DNA from 2 places in the Planococcus versutus genome. Region 2 is predicted to be linked to the other one. Evidence: predicted binding sites of a transcription regulator. Region 2 holds the regulator's gene; the other holds the start of a gene.

Region 1 (9,071 bases), 420 kb from region 2:
AAGGGATGACAGATGACGAGTTAAATCGAAAACCATCAGAAGCTGAATGGTCACCTATTCAAATTTTAGATCATCTTCAGTTGATGGAAAAAGTTGTAGCTAAAAATATATCTGAAGAACTCACAAAAGAAAAAAGTGAACAGGTCATAAAAAAGCCAATTTCTTTGACTGTTAGTCGTTCGTTTAAAGTGGAAGCTCCAACCTATGTTGTACCTACGGATGAATTCACAACACTTGAAGAAGTAAAAGAACGATTAAATAGCTCACATAACCTTCTGTACGAGGTATATGATTCCGCATCAAAGGCACAGCTTAAAGAAAAATCAATGGATCACCCTGTTTTTGGAAAAGTACCATTAAGTCAGTGGTTTCCTTTTGTAGGACTGCACGAAAAGCGTCATTTTAAACAATTAGAAGAGACCTTAAGAAAACTGAATGACTTAAAAAAATAGTCATTCGAAAAACTTATGACATTCTATAATTTTAATGTAATTTACTTATAGTCTTATATTCGGTATGATAGAAGAGGAGAAGAGTGCTGTTTGGCGCTTTTCAGAAGATTCAAAGGAGGAATACACATATGGCAAAGAGCAGTTTGCATAATAGTCGTACTTCTTTTGAGCTAAATGACAAAACGTATAACTATTATCGTTTAGCGGCATTAGAAGAAGCAGGGATCGCTAAAGTATCACGCCTTCCTTATTCAATTAAAGTGTTATTGGAATCGGTATTACGTCAGCATGATGGCTACGTTATCAAAGATGAGCATGTTGAAGAATTAGCTAAATGGGGCAAAGATGTCAACAAAGAAGCAGAAGTACCTTTTAAACCTTCACGTGTTATTCTTCAGGATTTTACCGGGGTACCAGTAGTTGTTGATTTAGCTGCACTTCGTTCAGCGATGGCTGAAATGGGTGGAGACCCAAACAAAATCAATCCTGAAATTCCAGTGGATCTGGTCATTGACCACTCGGTTCAAGTTGATAATTACGGCACTGAAGATTCTCTTCGTATTAACATGGAACTAGAGTTTGAGCGCAACGCTGAACGTTATCAGTTTCTTAGCTGGGCTCAAAAAGCGTATGACAACTACCGTGCAGTTCCACCTGCGACAGGTATTGTTCACCAAGTAAACCTTGAGTATTTAGCAAACGTTGTCCATTCCATTGAAAATGAAGACGGAACGTTCGAAACTTTCCCTGATACATTGTTCGGAACAGATTCACATACGACAATGATCAATGGAATAGGTGTTCTTGGATGGGGAGTTGGCGGTATCGAAGCTGAAGCCGGTATGCTCGGACAACCTTCTTACTTCCCAATTCCTGAAGTTATCGGTGTTAAAATGACAGGCGAACTTCCAAACGGTGCAACTGCAACTGATTTGGCATTGAAAGTGACACAAACTTTACGTAAAAAAGGCGTTGTAGGTAAATTTGTTGAGTTTTTCGGTCCTGGTGTTACGACATTGCCATTAGCTGACCGCGCAACAATTGCGAATATGGCTCCAGAATATGGCGCGACGTGTGGTTTCTTCCCAGTTGATGAAGAAGCACTTGATTACATGCGTTTAACTGCTCGTGATGAAGAGCAAATTGCTGTAACAAAAGCTTATTTACAAGCCAATGATATGTTTTTCACTGTCAATAACGAAGATCCCATTTATACAGATTTAGTAGAAATTGATCTTTCTGAAATCGAACCAAACCTTGCAGGACCAAAACGTCCACAAGATTTGATTCCTTTGTCTCAAATGAAAACTGAGTTCAATAAAGCTGTAACAGGTGAAGAAGGACCTCATGGTTTTGCACTTGATGAAGCTGAAATCGAAAAAACAGCAACGGTCAACTTTAAAGATGGCAGAACTGCTGAAATGAAGACCGGTTCACTAGCGATTGCAGCAATTACATCATGTACAAATACCTCTAACCCATACGTTATGCTTGGTGCTGGACTTGTAGCGAAAAAAGCAGTCGAAAAAGGATTAGCTCCACCTGCTTATGTAAAAACTTCATTAGCTCCAGGATCTAAAGTTGTTACAGGTTACTTGAACGATTCTGGTTTGTTAGATTACATGAACCAAATCGGCTTTAACTTGGTCGGATACGGCTGTACAACTTGTATCGGTAACTCAGGTCCATTGCTTCCAGAAATCGAAGAAGCAATTCTTGATAACGATTTACTGGTATCGTCGGTATTGTCTGGTAACCGTAACTTTGAAGGACGCATTCACCCACTTGTTAAAGCAAACTACTTGGCATCTCCAATGCTAGTTGTCGCTTATGCACTTGCTGGTACTGTAGATATCGACTTTGCAGTTGATCCAATTGGTAAAGACAAAGAAGGTAAAGACGTATTCTTTAAAGACATCTGGCCAACAACTGAAGAAATCAAAAAAACAGTAAAAGATACAGTTACTCCAAAATTATTCCGTAAAGAATACGAGCATGTATTTAACGAGAACGAAGCTTGGAATGCAATTGAAACAAATGATGATTCATTATACGCATTCGATTCGACATCGACGTATATCCAAAATCCACCTTTCTTTGAAGGTCTTTCGAAAGAGCCTTCTCCAATTCAAGCGTTATCTGACCTCCGTGTCGTAGCGAAATTCGCAGATTCTATCACGACTGACCACATTTCACCAGCTGGTGCAATTGGTAAAGATACGCCTGCAGGCTTATACCTTCGAGAAAATGGAGTTGAACCACGTAATTTCAACTCTTATGGATCTCGTCGTGGTAACCATGAAGTCATGATGCGCGGAACATTTGCGAACATCCGTATCCGTAACCAAGTAGCACCAGGAACAACTGGTGGTTATACAACTTACTGGCCAACGGGCGAAACAATGGCGATTTATGACGCAGCGATGAAATACCAAGAACAAGGTACAGGACTTGTGGTCTTGACTGGTAAAGATTACGGTATGGGCTCTTCACGTGACTGGGCGGCTAAAGGAACATTCCTTTTGGGCATCAAAACAGTTATCGCTGAAAGTTATGAGCGCATTCACCGCTCTAACCTTGTTATGATGGGTGTTTTACCGTTGCAATTTGTTAACGGCGAAAGCGCAGATTCTCTAGGATTAACGGGTCATGAAACAATCAGTGTAAACTTGACTGATGATGTGAAACCACGTGACGTTCTTACAGCTACAGCTACTGCTGAAGATGGTAAAGTAACAGAGTTCCAAGTGCTAGCTCGATTTGATTCTGAAGTAGAAGTAGACTATTTCCGACACGGTGGTATTTTGCAAATGGTACTCCGTAACAAATTGCTAGAAGTTTAAGATTAGTAAAGGCTGTCGGAAATTCTCGACAGCCTTTTTCTATTTCAAGTTATTTATAACGTCTAACATACAATCGAAAAGAAATTTCTTGTATACTGATAAAGAGGTGAAGTGAGTATGTACATAAGCGAAAAAGAAATTGAAATTCGCTACGCAGAGACAGATCAAATGGGCGTTGTCTATCACGCAAACTACATTATTTGGCTAGAAATTGGCCGTACACAGCTGATTAAAGATTTAGGTTTTACTTATGCAGGCATGGAAAAAGATGGCTACTTATCTCCCGTAGTGGACATCTCCATTCAATATAAAGCAGCGCTTCGTTACGGACAAAAAGCATTTATCCGAACATGGGTAGAAGAACATGGGCGTCTGCGGACAAAGTATGGCTATGAAGTTGTTCATGAAGATGGAACAATCGCTGCTAAAGCTTTATCTGAACACGTCGTTGTTAAAAAAGAATCATTCCGTCCTGTGTCCATTCAAAAAATCTACCCAGAATGGCATCAAAAATACGAAGAAGTTAAAAGAAAGATTTTCGATGGCATTCGGAATTAAACGAGACGAACTCGAGTCTTGGAAACAGGGTGTTGATAGCGGGAAAATTTCGTTTTTGACGCATTATTGGGTAGATAATCGATTTCCTGGCTGCAATACCGTAACAAAAGTCGGATGCAATGACTTAACTAAACTTGAAACATGGGGAAAGCAGTACGGATTACAACGTGAATGGATGGATTTGCGAGGCAATTATCCTCATTTTGATTTATTTGGCGAGCGTCAGCGAGACATTTTGCAGCGTGAAGGCCATTTAGCACAATTGAATAAACTGCAAAATAAAAAAGCATGAGTTATTCATGCTTTTTTATTTTATATATGAATATTCAAGTTCATGTAAGTCATCGTTCACGCTAACTTCTAGATTGTGCTCATCGAAATACCAAATATCATTTTTTTCGATAAAATAAACTACGTGATCTCGTTCAAGTTGAACCCCTATTTCTCGAGGTTGATCTTTTGTTACACCTAGTGAAAAGCCAGGCTGTAGCTTACTTGAACCACCGTAACGGACAAAAAAGCGAACGGCTTCTCCGTGCATAACTTCCATTTCTTTTTTAAACCAATCGAGAGCGTCATTGCTAATGATAATTTGCATATTCCACCTCTTTCCACTGATTACATCCAGCTGATTTTGGGTTCTGTCCCTTCACGAATACGAGAAATATTGGCACGGTGTCGAAAAATAATGAATAACGCCAAAATATAAATGACCGCCATAAACAAATAATCTGCAGTGAAAATGGCATAAATCGTGATATAGACGATAAATACTACTGCTAAGATAATTGATGATAAGGATACCATTTTAGTGATTTTAAGTGCAATTAATAGAACTGCAACTGCCATAATAAACAAAGGCCATTGATAACCAAGTAAGATACCACCTGAAGTAGCCACGGCTTTTCCACCTTTAAACTTAGCAAATACCGGATAAATATGACCGATTACCGCCAATACACCAAAAACAAGCGGATGAATATCAGTTGCAATATAAAGCGGTATTAATGTAGCGGCAGTACCTTTCAAAATATCTAAAAGCGTGACAGCAATTCCGGCCTTTTTTCCAAGTGTGCGAAAAGTATTTGTAGCTCCAAGGTTGCCACTACCTTGAGTACGAATATCAGTTTTGTAGAATAGTTTCCCTACCCATAGAGCAGAAGGGATTGAACCAAGTAAGTATGCAAGTAACATGGGCAGTAGTATGGTCATGATGAACTCCTTTACAACAACCTTATTTTATAGTTTTAGTTTACCATGACTGAACTTCTTTGAACAATAGTCGGTAGATTATTCAACAGACACGACAAAATCGTGTATGATAGAATAAAAAGGACAGGTGAATCTTTTGGAAAATCCTAGCCGTAACGAAATTAAAGTTATACTAGACACAGCTAAAACTATTGCAGTTGTTGGCTTAAGCCCAGATCCAAGTCGTACTTCTTATATTGTATCTCAAGCAATGCAACGTGCAGGCTATCGAATTATTCCGGTTAATCCGATGACAGACACTGTACTTGGTGAAAAAAGTTATGGTTGTTTAACTGAAATACCTGAAAAAGTAGACATCGTAAATGTTTTTCGGCGCAGTGAATTTTTAGAAGAAATTGCCGATGACTTTATAAAAATTGAAAGCGCAGTGTTTTGGTCTCAATTAAATGTAGTAGATGAAAATGTATTCAAACGTTTGACTGATGCGGGGTATACAGTCATTATGGATCGGTGTATAAAAGTAGAGCATGCCATTTTGAAATAAGACTTTTATCGCTAAAGGGCGCATCGCGCTCTTTTTCTATGAAGTTTGACAGATAGACTAAAGATGGAATACCATAAAGATAAATAAAACACGAACAAACGTTTGTTGGGGAGATTAGATGGCTAAAATTCAAAGCACCGCATATGACGAAGAAGCAATCCAAGTACTTGAAGGCTTGGATGCTGTTAGAAAGCGTCCGGGTATGTATATTGGTTCGACAGACACACGAGGACTTCACCATTTAGTCTATGAAATCGTTGATAATTCGGTCGATGAAGCACTTGCTGGGTATGGTGACAAAATTACTGTTACCATTCAGGAAGACAATAGCATCAGTATTCGAGATTTTGGACGTGGTATGCCAACAGGGATGCACCGCAGTGGGAAACCCACGCCTGAAGTCATTTTGACAGTGCTCCACGCCGGAGGGAAATTTGGTCAAGGTGGGTATAAAACAAGTGGTGGACTCCATGGAGTCGGTGCTTCTGTTGTGAATGCATTATCAAGTTTTTTAGAAGTGACCATTTATCGTGATGGCAAAAAATATCGTCAACGATTTGAAAACGGTGGGAAACCTGTTACTACACTAGAAGAAATTGGTTCAACAAAAGAAACCGGTACGATGATTCATTTCTTGCCCGATGAAACTATTTTCTCTGTAGCAAAATACAATTACGAAACACTTTCTGAACGGTTACGCGAATCTGCCTTTTTGTTAAAAGGGTTACGCATCGAGTTATTCGATCAACGGACAGAAGCGAAAGATGTTTTTCAATATGATACAGGTATCGAGGCGTTCGTTGCTTACTTGAACGAAGAAAAAGATGTTCTTCATCCAGTATCGTATATCGAAGGCCGGCAAGATGAAATGGAAATCGAATTTTCATTCCAGTTTAACGATGGCTATTCAGAAACGATTTTATCGTTTGTTAATAATGTTCGAACACGTGATGGTGGAACACATGAAACAGGTGCAAAAGCAGCAATGACACGTGTTTTTAACGACTATGCACGGAAAATTAATTTGTTAAAAGAAAAAGATAAAAACTTAGAAGGCTCGGATATTCGCGAAGGATTGGCAGCAATCGTATCGGTTCGCATTCCTGAAGGCATGTTGCAATTTGAAGGTCAGACAAAAAGTAAATTAGGAACAAGCGAAGCGCGTAGCATTGTTGATGCTGTGGTTTCTCAAAAATTAATGTATTATTTAGAAGAAAACGCGGATCTTAGTGCTTCTTTAGTGCGAAAAGCAATTCGCGCTGCACAAGCTCGATTAGCTGCACGTAAAGCTAGAGAAGATGCACGCAACGGGAAAAAGCGCAAAAAGTCGGATGCGCTGTTATCAGGTAAACTAACACCTGCCCAATCGCGTAATGCAAAGAAAAACGAATTATATCTAGTAGAAGGTGACTCTGCTGGCGGTTCAGCCAAACAAGGTCGTGATAGAACATTCCAGGCGATCTTGCCGCTTCGCGGAAAAGTAGTCAATACAGAAAAAGCTAAATTAGAAGAAATTATGAAAAACGAAGAAATTTCGACCATCATTCATGCAATAGGAGGCGGTGTTTCTTCGGACTTTTCAATCGATGATATCGCTTATAATAAAGTCATCATCATGACCGATGCGGATACTGATGGAGCCCATATTCAAGTGCTGCTGTTGACATTTTTCTTCCGTTACATGAAGCCTTTAATCGAGGCTGGTAAAGTCTTTATTGCCTTGCCGCCACTTTACAAAGTCTCTAAAGGACTCGGTAAAAAAGAAGTGATTGATTATGCATGGACTGAAGCTGACCTAGATGCCTCTATTAAAAAAGTTGGAAAAGGCTATACATTACAACGCTATAAAGGATTAGGAGAAATGAATGCAGACCAATTGTGGGAAACGACTATGAACCCAGAAACCAGAACGTTAATCCGCGTAACTATTGAAGACAGTGCACGTGCAGAACGTGGCATTACGACATTGATGGGTGATAAAGTTGAACCGCGACGCAAATGGATTGAAAACAATGTCGACTTTGGCTTAGAAAACGATAGCAATATTCTTGAAAATGATTTGATTCACGCTGAGGAGGAACTTGTATGACACAAACCGAACGATTTCAAGATTTGCCATTAGAAGAAGTAATTGGCGATCGGTTTGGCCGGTATAGTAAATACATTATCCAAGATCGTGCCTTGCCTGATGCACGTGATGGATTGAAACCTGTTCAGCGCCGAATTTTATATGCGATGTATCACGAAGGAAACACTAATGATAAAGCATTCCGTAAATCTGCAAAAACTGTTGGAAACGTTATTGGGAACTATCATCCTCACGGAGACAGTTCTGTTTACGAGGCGATGGTTCGATTAAGTCAAGACTGGAAAATTCGTCATATGCTCGTTGAAATGCATGGCAATAATGGGTCGATGGATGGTGACTCGCCAGCTGCGATGCGTTACACGGAAGCTCGTTTATCTGCAATTTCTTCTGAGTTGTTGCGTGACATCGACAAACGCACAGTAGATTTTATTCCAAACTTCGATGATTCCGATATGGAACCGACCGTATTACCAGCTCGTTTTCCGAACTTGTTAGTGAACGGTTCCACAGGGATTTCCGCAGGATACGCAACAGATATTCCGCCACATGCGCTTCATGAAGTTCTGGATGCCGTGTTAATGCGAATGGATAACTCCCAAGCGACTGTTGCTGAACTCATGAGTGTCATAAAAGGTCCTGATTTTCCAACAGGCGGTATTATTCAAGGTCTAGACGGTATACGAAAAGCTTATGAAACAGGAAAAGGTAAGATAATTGTCCGTTCTAAAGCCGAAATAGAGCCATTAAAAGGTGGAAAAGAACAAATTGTCATTACAGAAATTCCGTTTGAAGTGAATAAAGCGACAATGATTAAGAAAATTGATGATCATCGTTTTGATCGCAAACTCGAAGGTATTTCTGAAGTGCGCGACGAATCCGACAGAACTGGATTGCGTATTGTAATTGAATTGAAAAAAGATGTACAAGCACAAGGGATATTGAGTTATCTTTACAAAAATACAGATTTGCAAGTTAGTTATAATTTTAATATGGTCGCAATTTACAAACGACGTCCAACCATGATGACGTTGCAAACGATGCTAGATGCATACATTGAACATCAAAAAGAAGTGATTACAAAGCGCTCAGAGTTTGATTTGCAACGAGCAAGTGATCGCATGCATATCGTAGAAGGACTAATGAAAGCCTTGTCCATCCTAGACAAAGTTATCAAAACTATTCGTGCGTCAAAAGACAAACGCGATGCAAAAAACAATTTGATTGCTTCTTACGATTTTTCAGAAGCACAAGCAGAAGCCATCGTTTCTTTGCAACTTTACCGATTGACCAATACAGACATCACAGATTTAAAAAAAGAAGAAGCTGAACTCAAAAAAACAATTGCTGAATTGACGGGCATTTTAACAAGTACC
Region 2 (9,071 bases):
TTACAATTTACAGATATTCTGGGAGTCATTAAAAACGTTGAAATACCAACATCTCAGTTAGACAAAGCACTCGATAATAAGATGATGTTTGATGGATCTTCTATCGATGGATTTGTACGTATCGAAGAATCCGATATGTATTTATTTCCAGACCTTGACACATGGGTGGTTTTCCCATGGATTACTGGGAAAGGAAAAGTTGCTCGTTTAATCTGTGATATTTATAACCCAGATGGCACGCCATTTGCTGGAGATCCGCGCAACAACTTAAAACGCATTTTAAAAGAAATGGAAGAGCTTGGATTTACACACTTTAATCTTGGCCCAGAGCCAGAATTTTTCTTATTCAAACTAGATGAACGCGGCGAGCCGTCTCTAGAGTTAAATGATCATGGTGGCTATTTTGACTTAGCGCCTATGGACCTTGGTGAGAACTGTCGACGTGATATTGTTCTTGAGCTTGAAGAAATGGGCTTTGAAATCGAAGCTTCTCACCACGAAGTAGCACCAGGACAACATGAAATTGACTTTAAATACGCTGATGCAATCAAAGCGTGTGATGATATTCAAACGTTTAAACTGGTAGTAAAAACAATTGCACGTAAACACGGTCTTCACGCAACATTCATGCCTAAACCGTTATTTGGTGTTAGTGGATCAGGCATGCATATGAACGTTTCTTTGTTTGATGGAAAACGCAACACGTTCTTAGATGAAGACGGCGATATGAAACTAAGCAAAACAGCTTACCAATTTATCGCAGGAGTTATCGAGCATGCTAAAGGATATACAGCAATTACAAATCCACTTGTGAACTCATACAAACGTCTAGTACCAGGATATGAAGCGCCTTGCTATATTGCATGGTCAGGACAAAATCGAAGTCCGTTAGTACGTATCCCGTCATCACGTGGATTATCTACTCGTGTAGAAGTACGCTCAGTTGACCCTGCAGCTAATCCATACTTAGCAATGGCTGTATTATTAGGTGCAGGTCTTGATGGCATCAAGAGAGATTTAGCGCCACCAAAAGCAGTAGACCGCAATATCTACATGATGAATCAAAAAGAACGTGAAGCAGTTGGCATCGAAGATCTTCCAAGTTCGCTTTATGACGCATTACGAGAACTACAAAAAAATGAAGTTATGACTAAGGCATTAGGCAAACATATTTTAAATAACTTTGTCGAAGCAAAAGAAATTGAATGGGAAATGTTCCGCACAAGCGTACACCCTTGGGAACGTGAACAATATTTGAAGATGTATTAAGATGAAAACCGTTAGAGCTTTAAGCTCTAGCGGTTTTTTCTCGTTTGACGATAAATCAATTCTCACTTCAGGTTTACTATCTATGTAAAAAGGATATAGTATAGTGCAGCCTGTAAATTTAGTAACTCATACTGAATTTTCCTTTTGAAAGATCGAAAGGAGGATTTTGTGGGAGGGGATTAAATTGAGGAAAATTCAGGGACTACCGAATTTAGTCAATTATTTGGAGTCAGTAGATTATCCACTGGCTGTAGAAGAGATTACTGATTTAATGTTGAGAAGAAAAATTCCGCATCGCAAAGCCTATAAAGATGTCATTATATTTAACTTAGAACATATCGATTGGTGGATTGCTGAGCAGCGGAAACAACGATTAATTGAAAATTCGTAATTAAAAAAACCTCGAACTCCTTTTAAAAGGGATTTGAGGTTTTTTTGGAAAGTTTATACACATTTTCTCATATGCTGTTATAATAATCTAAAAGCAGAGGGGATGTTGACAATGCGCTTTTTGATGACCATCATCATCTTTTTGATCTTTTTTTCATTTGCTGGGATCGGTGTGTATGTTGTTGGACCTGATTTATCGGCAGAACGTTTCGTACTTGAAGCGACTGAAAAACTGAAAGATAGTGGACAGATGGAAAAAATAGTGGAATATGTAGAAAATGATCCGCAAATGATTCAATATATAGAAAAAGCAGAGATTTCAGAGCAGCAGCAAGCACCAGAAAAATCACAATCGCAACAGTCTTTGCCTTTCCAAACAACTGAAGATGCTGCTAATACATTAGTGAAAAAAGTAGGATTTACCAAGTTAGTCAAAATGAAGTCTCAAGTTGAAAAAGGCACGATGTCAACAGAAGACGTGATCGATAAGTTGGAAGAAGAGTTAACTGAAGATGAGCTATTAGCGCTAAAAGTCATTGTTCTAAAAGAATTGTCTAAACAGCAATAGCGTTTGGACTATGGTACACTTATTCAGAAAGAAAAGAAAACCTTAGTAGATTAGAGGAGGCCATTTCATGAAGATGTTTCGAGTAGAATTTAATTTTGATAAAGAAAATACGTTTGTTCATCACATTCAAGCTGTGGATAAAGAATCGGCATTAAGTCAAATCCCATCAAATGGTACTTACGAAGTTTCCGATAATGAAACAAGCAATATTTATCGCATCACAATCAATTTAGTTAATTATATAAAAGTCAGCGAATTGTAGAAGGTTTCTTCTTGATAAGCTGCACAGAGGTGTTGCAGAAGCAGCATCTTTTTTTACGGCATTATTTTGATGAAAGTCAATAATAGGAGGAATTGTAATGGAATTTAAAGGTCCAGCTGTTTACGAAGAGACGGATTTTTTAACTAACTATTTGAGAAGAAGAAATCGCGTGGATAGTCCGAATAACAGTATTGAAAAACCAGTAATTTATGAATTGCTTGGATCGTTTCAACACCAACGCATATTAGATTTAGGATGCGGAGATGCGAGTTTTGGCAAAGAACTATTAGCGAACGGTGCATGTAACTATCATGGAGTTGAAGGGTCTGGACAAATGATTGACTTAGCGATTCAAAACTTAGCAGGTTTTTCAGGAGAACTTACACAGTCAAAACTTGAATCATTTGACTTTCCAAAAAAATCGGTTGATACTGTCACTTCTCGCTTAGTCATTCACTACTTAAAAGAAGTAGATCAATTGTTTCGGGATGTCCATGCGAGTTTGAAAGATGGAGGTAAATTTATCTTTAGTATACAACATCCATTAACCACGTCTTCTTTTGCAAGCAAAGAGTCGGGTGAAAAAAGAAGCAATTGGATTGTGGATGATTATTTTATAGAAGGCGAACGCAAAGAGCCATGGATTGATAAAATAGTGGTCAAATATCACCGTACCGTTGAGAATTACTTTACCGCTTTAACACAGGCTGGTTTTAATGTAACAGGGTTACGCGAGGGGATGCCAAGTCGACATCATTTTCAAGACGAAGAAGGATACGAAAGAAGAAAACGAATTCCAGTTATTTTAGCGTTTAGCTGTTTAAAAGGATAACAAATTTACATAATAAAAACACCGTGAAATTTTTCACGGTGTTTTTTGGATTAATGAATTTGGCGATAGACGCCAACAACTTTACCTAAAATAGATACTTGTTCCACAATAATGGGATCCATTGAAGAATTTTCAGGCTGTAAACGGAAATAATTATCTTCTCGGAAAAAGCGTTTTACAGTTGCTTCGTCTTCGGCAGTCATTGCGACGACGATATCGCCATTATTAGCGGTTTGTTGTTGTTTTACGATAACATAGTCGCCGTTTAAAATACCAGCTTCGATCATACTTTCTCCCATGATTTCTAACATGAAGATGTGATCATCTTCTGTGCCATAACTTTGTGGAAGTGGAAAGTATTCTTCAACGTTCTCAATCGCCGTAATGGGTGTACCGGCAGTTACTTTACCAATTAAAGGTACGTGCAATACAGGACTTTTATCAATTAAAGCTTCATCAGTGCTAATAACTTCGATAGCTCTTGGTTTAGTCGGATCTCGACGGATTAAGCCTTTACTTTCAAGACGGGCCAAGTGACCATGAACAGTCGAGCTAGATGCAAGACCCACGGCCTCACCAATTTCACGAACGGAAGGCGGATAGCCTTTTAAGCGGACTTCTTCTTTTATGAATGTCAGGATGTCTTCTTGACGCTTAGATACTTTTTTCAACCGTTTCACCTCATTTTGAGTAATTCTACTTGATTTCTACCAATAGTATACCAACTCGGGCATTGAAATGCAAACATAGGTTCGAATTTTAATTGTTGACAAAAACACTTGTTCGCATTAATATGAGAACATACATTCCGAACACTCATTCCCAGGAGGCGATTTAAATAACAATCATCCGACAAAACACTTATCTTATTTTATTTTTCGTGTTAATTATGTTGTTTACTTTTTATGCAATTTTGTCCCATACTAACAACAGTGCACAAACAAGCCAACTTGAAATAAAAGAAGGCGATACACTGTGGACTTTAGCTGAATCTTTTAGTGGTTCGACGCCGCATCATGAATGGATAGAAGAAATTATGAAAGAAAATAATTTAACAACTGCTAAAATTATCGCAGGTGATTCTCTTGATATCCCTAGTGATCAACTTAACTACGTGCCAGATGAAACGAAAAAATTTGCAGGTGACAATGAATGAAGAAAATCGCATTATTATATTGTCGTGTCAGCACAACAAAAGACACACAAGAATCTTCACTAGAGAGACAAGAAGAAGAGCTAATGAAGTTTGCGTTTCAGCAATCCTATAAAGTGGACGGTGTCTTTTCCGATCAGCATAGCGGCTATGAAATGGACCGAGAAGGATTACTAGAAATGCTCAATGCCATTAAAACAGATGCAGTGGACGCTGTTTTCATTCAAGATGAGACCCGTCTAGGTAGAGGGCATGCAAGGATAGCCCTCTTGCACGTAATGAAAAAATACAATGTTGATGTGTATACGCTATCAGATCAAGGACCTATTGCGCTAAATGATATGGATGATATGGTGCTTGAAATTTTAGCTATCGTTGAAGAATATCAGCGCAAAATACATAATGCTAAAATCAAACGAGGCATGAAACGCGCTGTAAACAATGGGTATAGACCGGAAAAAAATCTTAAAGGCAAAGGCAATCCGGACGGACGAGAGCGTATTGATTTACCAATTGATCAAATCGTAAGTTTAAAGGCTAATGGCTTAACGTTCAGTGAAATTGCCGTAACATTGCAAGGATTTGGCTATCAAGCGAGCAAAGCGACAGTACATCGTCGTTACAAAGAATACGAACGACTGATGGAAGACTAAAACATTGCAGAAATCGGACTTTTTTTGTACGATATGAAAAGAAGAAAGGTGGATGTACATGTTATCACCCGATAAGTTAAATCGTATCAACCAATTGTCACGCAAATCCAAAACCGATGGCTTAACAAAAGAAGAAGCACATGAACAAACAGCTTTGCGTCAAGAATACTTGCAAACTTTCCGCAAAACAATGCGTGGCACAATTGAAAACGTAAAAGTAATTGATCCTAACGGAAATGATGTAACTCCGGACAAGGTCAAAAATATCCGAGAGAATAAGTATTTGAATTAACTACTTATTCTCTTTTTCATTGTATTCTTTTCTATTGTTGACTAAACTAGAAAGGGATTAACTATTTGTTTGAGAAAGGATGTTACTATGTCAACCCACGCAGATCAACTTGCAGTAACTACAATTCGTACACTTTCTATCGATGCTATTGAAAAAGCAAATTCTGGTCATCCAGGATTGCCAATGGGCGCAGCTCCAATGGCGTATACATTATGGACGAAACACATGAACCACAACCCGAAAAACCCTAATTGGTTTAACCGTGACCGTTTTGTGTTATCGGCAGGGCATGGTTCCATGCTTTTATACAGTTTGCTTCATTTGAGCGGCTATGGTTTGGAAATGGATGAAATCAAAAACTTCCGTCAATGGGATTCAAAAACTCCTGGACATCCTGAATTTGGTCATACTGTAGGTGTAGAAGCTACAACCGGACCGCTTGGTCAAGGAATTGGAATGGCTGTTGGTATGGCTATGGCTGAACGCCATTTAGCAGCTACTTATAATAAAGACGATATGAACGTTATTGATCACAATACTTTCGCTTTATGCGGCGATGGTGATTTGATGGAAGGTGTCGCTGGAGAAGCAATTTCTCTTGCAGGTCACTTGAAGTTAGACAAACTGGTTATTCTATACGATAGTAATGATATTTCGTTAGATGGACCACTGAGCAAAAGTTTTTCTGAAAACGTACAAAAACGTTTTGAGTCATACGGTTGGAATTACTTACGCGTAGACGATGGTAATCAATTAGACGATTTGTCTGAAAAAATTGCGCAAGCTAAGCAATTTTCAGACAAGCCCACGTTGATCGAAGTCAAAACAGTGATCGGTTACGGTTCGCCAAACAAATCAGGTAAAGCAGATTCTCACGGTGCGCCACTTGGTGAGGATGAAATGAAGTTGACGAAAGAGCATTACGAATGGACATTCGAAGAGGATTTTTATGTACCGAAAGAAGTGTATGAAACCTTCGAACAAGCAACTGAAGAAGTAGGAGCAAAAGCTGAGTCGGAGTGGAACGAATTATATGCCCAATACGAATCAGCACATCCCGAGTTAGCTGAGCAATTACAAATGGCTATTCGTGGTGAACTTCCAGAGAACTTTGATGCTGAATTCCCGACGTATGAAGCCGGTAAAAAACAAGCAACGCGTGCTTCTTCTGGAGACATGATTAATGCAATCGCTAAAACGGTTCCTTCATTCTTTGGTGGTAGCGCCGATCTTGCTGGATCTAACAAAACAAATATTAAAGGCGCGGGCGACTTTGACGCTGAACATCCTGAAGGACGTAATATTTGGTTTGGTGTACGAGAATTTGCAATGGGTGCTGCTTTAAATGGTATGGCACTACACGGTGGACTGCATGTCTTTGGTGGAACGTTCTTCGTCTTTAGTGACTATGTACGCCCAGCTATTCGTTTGGCTGCATTAATGGGACTTCCTGTCACATATGTCTTTACGCATGATAGCGTAGCAGTTGGTGAAGATGGTCCAACTCATGAGCCAGTGGAACAATTAGCATCTCTTCGTGCAATGCCAAACTTGAGCGTTGTTCGTCCTGCTGATGCTAATGAAACAAAAGCAGCTTGGCGTTTAGCGTTAACAGCTAAAGCGACACCAACTTTATTAGTACTGTCGCGTCAAGACTTACCAATTCTAGAAAAGAGCGGAGAACTTGCTGAAACTGGCGTTGAAAAAGGTGCTTATGTCGTGTCACCTGTTGAAAACCCACAAGCATTGTTATTAGCGACTGGCTCTGAGGTTAGTTTAGCAGTAGCTGCACAAAAGCAATTAGCTAAAGAAGGAATTAACGTATCGGTCGTTTCAATGCCATCTTGGGATCGTTTTGAAAAACAAGATAAGGAATACAAGCAATCTGTTATTCCAAAAACAATTAAAAAGCGTCTTGCAATAGAAGTAGGAACTTCATTTGGCTGGGATCGTTACACAGGAGATGAAGGCGAAATTCTGGCAATTGATCGCTTTGGTGCGAGTGCGCCAGGAGATCGCATTATGGAAGAGCTTGGATTCACGGTTGAAAACGTAGTTAACAAAGTTAAAAACTTAGTTAACGAGAAATAAAATGGAGAATGGGGCATTTGCTGCTCCCCTTTTTTTATTATTTTCCTACATATGGTCACAATTCTTTTTTTATAGTATAATCCATTGTGGTGCACTACTTATTTACGCAACACGAAGGAGGTAACAAGAATGAATACATGGATCTGGATCGTAATCGTTATCGTGGCTTTACTCGCAGGTGTTGCACTTGGATTCTTTATCGCACGTCGATACATGATGAAATATTTGCAAGATAACCCACCAATCAATGAAGAAATGCTACGAATCATGATGATGCAAATGGGACAAAAACCGTCTCAAAAGAAAATCAATCAAATGATGTCTCAAATGAATAAAGCATCAACTAAACCAGAAAAAAAAATTAAAAAATAAAAGTACTCTTCGGAGTACTTTTTTTATTTTGACTAGATTTATCAATTAAAATTTTGGATAACGGGTATTGTCTTTGTAAAGGTTACTTTTCAGTTGTGTAAGCTAAAGTCAATACTAAAGGAGGAATCAGTAATGAGTGAACAGCAAGAGTTGCGTTTTTACTTGCCTGTGATCGAAGAAGATGAAAAAGAAACCGGAACATTTAATTTAGAGACAACAAACATGAAGAAATCGTTTCCGATGTCTATAGATAAGATCCAAGAGTTGGTAAAAGACATGACTGATTACAATCTGGATACCATTGAACTTCATGTAACAGGCATAGTTAAAAGTGGACCGATTACGGAATTGTTTATTGGTGTCGAAGGAGAAGCGGGTATGAAGCTTATCTTGAACAAAAAGAAAGAAACATAAGAAAGCACTCCACAGAGTGTTTTCTTATGTTTCGAGATAGAAGAGAAGTTATTGAATTTCTTTTTAGTGAGAGGTTAGTAAACTGTACGTCATTAAAAACTCAGCAACAGTTTTTTCGTACTCTTCTGGATTCATATTAAACGATTGAGCATGAGCTCCTTCTTTAAACATTTTTAATTTTTTTGGTCCTTTTTTTAATTCGTACAGTTCTTCGCTCATTTTGGGTAAGACAAATTCATCTCTAAGGCTGTGGATAAAAAGAACTGGACTTTGGATATTTTGGACCGTTTCTCTAGGCGAGACCGTCGACATCGAATACCCATCACGCATTTTCATAAATAGACTTGCGAGACGAAGGGCTAATGTAGTCCGGAGTGGTGTGGTCGTTCTCATAACGTGCAGAACTTGTTCGTAAATATCAGAGTACGCACAATCGGAAATATAGAAATCTGCCGTGTCTTCCATGCCAGCATATAGAAGCGTTGTAGCAGCACCCATGGATTCGCCATGAATGCCATAAAACAAGTCAGTTCCAACATGGAGTTTGAGTGCTTTGACAACAGCTTTTAAATCAAATTTTTCGAAATGACCAAAGCTAGTCGTTTTGCCGCCTGAATCACCATGTCGCCGGTGGTCATAAACGACTGAGTTAAATCCTAAACGCTCAAACATACGGGCGAATCTAAACGAATTTACTTTTGATTCTGTGACACCATGACAAATAATTACATAGCGATTAGTAGTATGAGGTTCTAGAAATATAGCTTTAATCGGA

What was found. Region 2 encodes LexA, which represses DNA repair genes until DNA is damaged. Its sites were predicted from a motif close to CGAACATATGTTCG; they were not measured.
Region 1: parE (DNA topoisomerase IV subunit B) is a predicted target of LexA. The motif match lies at 5,701-5,714, and genes of this name have one in related genera.

What each region holds. Positions count from the first base shown of each region.
Region 1 covers NZ_CP016540.2:1,605,953-1,615,023, reverse strand. Annotated here, with positions in the region: gene I858_RS08170 (DinB family protein) at 1-452, shown strand, start outside; gene acnA (aconitate hydratase AcnA) at 581-3,295, shown strand; gene I858_RS08160 (acyl-CoA thioesterase) at 3,413-3,853, shown strand; gene I858_RS08155 (hypothetical protein) at 3,837-4,145, shown strand; gene I858_RS08150 (HesB/YadR/YfhF family protein) at 4,161-4,451, opposite strand; gene plsY (glycerol-3-phosphate 1-O-acyltransferase PlsY) at 4,472-5,065, opposite strand; gene I858_RS08140 (CoA-binding protein) at 5,202-5,609, shown strand; gene parE (DNA topoisomerase IV subunit B) at 5,728-7,698, shown strand; gene parC (DNA topoisomerase IV subunit A) at 7,695-9,071, shown strand, end outside.
Region 2 covers NZ_CP016540.2:2,028,618-2,037,688, reverse strand. Annotated here, with positions in the region: gene glnA (type I glutamate--ammonia ligase) at 1-1,269, shown strand, start outside; gene I858_RS10505 (hypothetical protein) at 1,454-1,660, shown strand; gene I858_RS10500 (hypothetical protein) at 1,772-2,227, shown strand; gene I858_RS10495 (hypothetical protein) at 2,295-2,489, shown strand; gene I858_RS10490 (class I SAM-dependent methyltransferase) at 2,587-3,321, shown strand; gene lexA (transcriptional repressor LexA) at 3,372-3,992, opposite strand; gene yneA (cell division suppressor protein YneA) at 4,160-4,477, shown strand; gene I858_RS10475 (YneB family resolvase-like protein) at 4,474-5,127, shown strand; gene I858_RS10470 (DUF896 domain-containing protein) at 5,186-5,419, shown strand; gene tkt (transketolase) at 5,507-7,510, shown strand; gene I858_RS10460 (YneF family protein) at 7,640-7,882, shown strand; gene I858_RS10455 (hypothetical protein) at 8,015-8,296, shown strand; gene I858_RS10450 (alpha/beta hydrolase) at 8,360-9,071, opposite strand, start outside.